Regions from separate parts of the Halobacillus naozhouensis genome, predicted to be linked through region 2. Evidence: riboswitches for the same ligand, from Rfam matches in the RefSeq annotation. Region 2 holds a riboswitch; the other holds the start of a gene.

Region 1 (2,203 bases), 1.8 Mb from region 2:
CTTTTCAATTCTTCCGTAATTCCTATTTTTCAGCGGGAGCGATGCAAACCGTTATCCTGATTGTCGTTAGCTTCTTTTTATTGGAAAAAATAAAAGTCCATCCTGCTTTTGTTATTTTAGGGTCGTTAGTTTATGGAGCAATTTTTCTAGGGTGATGAATCCAGGCCATTTTTTAATGGTGTTGTTTTAATATCAGCAATAGCTTCTGCCTGCGAGAGTTGAAACTTTTCCGCTCTTGATTCGTATCTAATAGAAGTACGAAAGAGGAGGATCATGCATATGAGCAATTATTCACTTGATCAATTCGTTCAGCAAACGAAGCAGGATGAGGCAGAGAATGATTATTTTGAGTTAGAAACACAACGGATTCTGGAAGTAAATTTAACGGATGAAGTATGGGCGAAGTCTGGTTCCATGATTTCCTATAATGGCTCTATAAAGTTTGAACGAGAAGGAATTCTTGAGCATGGAGTTGGCAAGATGTTTAAGAAGGCTTTTTCTGGTGAAGGAAGTTCACTTATGAAGGCACAGGGGAGGGGGCGTCTATACTTAGCTGATCAGGGGAAAAAGATTACGATTTTTGACCTTGATCATGAGTCTATTACTGTGAATGGGAATGACCTCCTTGCTTTTGAACCAAACCTCGAGTGGGATGTTAAGTTGATGAAGAAAGTAGCAGGAATGATGTCAGGTGGTTTGTTTAATATTACAATGGAGGGGAGCGGGAGAGTGGCGATCACCTCACACTATGAGCCGCTGACGTTACTGGTCCGTCCTGGAGAATCTGTCATCACTGATCCCAATGCTACGGTAGCCTGGTCAGGACACCTGCAACCAGAGTTCCGCACAGACATCAGTTTTAAGACATTTCTTGGACGGGGGAGCGGCGAGTCCATTCAAATGGAATTTAAAGGGGAAGGGTTTGTGATCGTCCAGCCTTTTGAAGAAGTCTATACAACTGGAAGCAGCTCTTAACTGAAACGGTATTTTTATAAAATTAAACCTGTTAGTCATTTTTCATTGGGCTGCAGCATATTTTAAAAAACATGAAAAAAGTTAAGTCTTCACTCTTTACTTCATTGGAAAATCATTGTATTATGAAAGATATCAAAAAATAATAACGGAAACTTCTTATCCAGAGAGGCGGAGGGACTGGCCCTTTGATGCCCGGCAACCATCGAATCAATCCAAATAGGATTGACGAGAACGGTGCCAATTCCTGTAGGATGGTAACATTCTAAGAGATGAGAGGATCGTACGGAATATTACGACCCCTTTTCTTATACTGGATAAGAAAAGGGGTTTTTTGGTTTATAAACCGTCATACTCTCTTTATAAAGAAGTTCCGAATTAACAGAAAGGGAAGATGAGTTATGGCTACAGCTATTTTTGGTGCAGGATGCTTCTGGGGAGTAGAACCCTTCTTTGAACGATTTGATGGAGTGATCGCAACACGAGTGGGATACACGGGAGGAAATGCCGAGCATCCAACTTATGAACAAGTAAAAACGGGCACGACTGGTCATGCAGAAGCTGTGAAAATAGAGTATGATGCAAGCGTGCTGACGTATGAAGAGCTGGTCAATATCTTCTTCGAAGCACATGACCCAACGACGATTAATCAACAGGGGATTGACGTTGGTCATCAGTATCGCTCAGCTATTTTTTACAGCAGCGACCATGAAAAAACAATTGCCAATGAGAAAATTCAGCAATGGAATGAAAAAGGGATTTTCAAACGGCCGATTGTAACAGAAGTAACCAAAGCGACCGTATTCTATGAGGCAGAAGAACATCATCAAAAATATTCACAAAAAAATGGATCAGCTGCTTGCAGCATTGGTTAATAATAGTGCAAGAGGAAAGAGCCTTTCTTTTATAAGGAAGGTTCTTTTTTTGTAGCCTTAGAACATACTTCCAGTGATCTGCAAAATATGAAAGAATAGAGTGGGAATAGAAGGAAGTCTTTTTAATTCTTCGTTCATTGTTTTGCCAGGAAAGGAGGATGGGCATTCGTGTGGTTTAATGATGGGCTGCTCCTGATCATGACCATTTTTATGGTAATTGGAGCAGTAGATTACTATATTTTACATAACCGATGGGGTCTCGGACAAAGGTTCTATGATGCCTTTATGATGATGGGACCGCTGGCACTTGCGATGGTGGGTATCATTTCTTTATCGCCTGTTCTTTCGGCATGGCT
Region 2 (2,203 bases):
AGATTTTTATTTCACAAGATGGAATGAGACTAACCCGTGAAAAGGGTGTCACGGATGCTTTACAGATTTCCTCTACTTATAAAGTGTTTCATCAGTTGTTAGGGGGAAACCTTAAACTTACTTCTCTCCCGAAGTCTATCGTTAAAATAGACGGAGATTATCGTGATGTGCTTTTAGTAGAGTCGTTGTTAATGCTCTCCCATTAAATTAGTGTTCCAACCGCTTCTACAATGGAAAGAAAAGAGGTTTTATCACCAAATTTATGAGTCACATATCCATCTTTGTTAATAAGGATGGTAGTAGGTACACCTTCGCAATTATATTGATTATACACTTCCATTTCGTTGTCCTCCAAAGTTGGCTGGGTGAGAAATTTCTCCGTAAATATTCTACCATCATTGTTATTTCTTTCCCGCCCCTTAACATTTACTGTAAGCATCTTTACTTTTTCTTTGTCCAGGGACCGGAAAAGCTGCTCCTTCTTCGGTAAATCCACTCCACAATCAGGGCACCATGAAGCCCAAAAGGTGAGCATGATTACTTTCCCGAGATCGTCAGCTAATCGGTATGTTTCACGAGAGTTAATAAATGGTAATTCAAAGTCGATTGCGGTGGTCATTGTTGGTTCCTCCAAACTTTTTTATTGACGCGAATGCAACCCCATGCTAACATATTCCTTACATAAATATCGACATCTTCACTTATCAAGAGAGGCAGAGGGACTGGCCCATTGACGCCCGGCAACCGGTTTACTAACAACACGGTGCTAATTCCAGCAAAGCAGAGCTTTGAAAGATGAGAAGAGAATGAAAACCCGTCTCTTCTAAAAGGAAGGGATTTTTTGATGTCGATTTTTGTTGACAGTTCAAAGTAGTGGTGCTAAAATCCTGTTTGTATCATTCAGAAAACTTAATTCAACAATATGAATATATGTATCTCTTATCAAGAGAGGCGGAGGGACTGGCCCGTTGATGCCCGGCAACCGTCAAGTTTATTAACTTGAAAAGGTGCCAATTCCTGCAAAGCTTTAGGCTTTGGCAGATGAGAGAACAGATGATTAAGACGTGTAAACGCCTTTCTGTTCTCAAACAGAAAGGCGTTTTTTATTATCACATGGATTTAGCGCTTTTCCCTTTAGAAGGTTGCCCGTTTACTGAGTCAATCAGTATAATGTTCGGTCACAGGGAATTGTCGCTAGTTTTTAGGAGGAACAGCGTTGATTTCGATTAAGGAATTATCAAAGGTTTTTTATACGAAAGATCAAAATGTCCGTGCAGTTGATAAACTGGACCTGGATATTGAAAAAGGTGAAATATATGGAGTCATTGGTTACAGTGGTGCAGGTAAAAGTACGTTTATCAGACTTCTAAACCGGCTTGAGGAGCCAAGTGATGGAAGTGTAACCATTGATAACGAAAATGTCACTCAACTTAATAAAAGCAAGCTGCGAGTGGCCAGACAGGAAATAGGAATGATTTTTCAACATTTCAATCTGCTTTGGTCAAGAACAGTTTACGATAACATATCTTTTCCGTTGGAAATCGCGGGTGTAAAAAAAGAAGAGCGTAAGAAACGCGTCAATGAATTGATTGATTTGGTAGGGCTTTCTGGCAGGGGGGAGTCTTATCCTTCACAGCTAAGCGGTGGTCAAAAGCAAAGGGTTGGAATTGCCAGAGCCTTGGCTAACAATCCAAAAGTACTTCTGTGCGATGAAGCAACTTCAGCACTTGATCCAGAAACAACAGACTCTATATTGGATTTGTTAGTAGACATTAACCGAAAACTGGGGCTAACGATTGTATTGATCACACATGAAATGCATGTGATTCGGAAGATTTGCCATCGTGTCGCCGTAATGGAAGAAGGAAGAATTGTGGAGTCAGGTAACGTGCTGGATGTGTTTTTATATCCGAAGCAAAAAGTTACGAGACGGTTTGTAGACCAGGTAATGGGTGATCCTGATCGCGAACATTCGTTGGGACTCATAAATGAAACGTACAAATCCGGTGAGATCGTAAAACTTCACTTTATTGGTGAGAGTACGAACCAGGCTCTTATTAGTGAACTCTCCAGAGCGTTTACGATTGATGTAAATATTCTTCATGGGAAAATTACGCAAACTCAAAAAGGGGCTTATGGAACGTTGTTTGTTCAATTTGTTGGCGATAAAGAGGAAATAGACAGAGCGATCACTTATATACAA

What was found. Region 2 has a riboswitch for S-adenosylmethionine ahead of P9989_RS14910 (methionine ABC transporter ATP-binding protein). Riboswitches for the same ligand answer to the same signal wherever they lie in the genome.
Region 1: it holds a riboswitch for S-adenosylmethionine, as region 2 does, so the genes downstream of both, msrA (peptide-methionine (S)-S-oxide reductase MsrA) here and P9989_RS14910 (methionine ABC transporter ATP-binding protein) in region 2, are expected to answer to the same signal.

Annotation. Positions count from the first base shown of each region.
Region 1 is NZ_CP121671.1:989,670-991,872, forward strand. Features, by position in the region: gene P9989_RS05100 (chromate transporter) at 1-155, shown strand, start outside; gene P9989_RS05105 (AIM24 family protein) at 280-975, shown strand; SAM riboswitch class I at 1,129-1,251, shown strand; gene msrA (peptide-methionine (S)-S-oxide reductase MsrA) at 1,374-1,847, shown strand; gene eutH (ethanolamine utilization protein EutH) at 2,016-2,203, shown strand, end outside.
Region 2 is NZ_CP121671.1:2,838,578-2,840,780, reverse strand. Features, by position in the region: gene P9989_RS14920 (hypothetical protein) at 1-206, shown strand, start outside; gene P9989_RS14915 (TlpA family protein disulfide reductase) at 203-619, opposite strand; SAM riboswitch class I at 699-802, shown strand; SAM riboswitch class I at 937-1,048, shown strand; gene P9989_RS14910 (methionine ABC transporter ATP-binding protein) at 1,217-2,203, shown strand, end outside.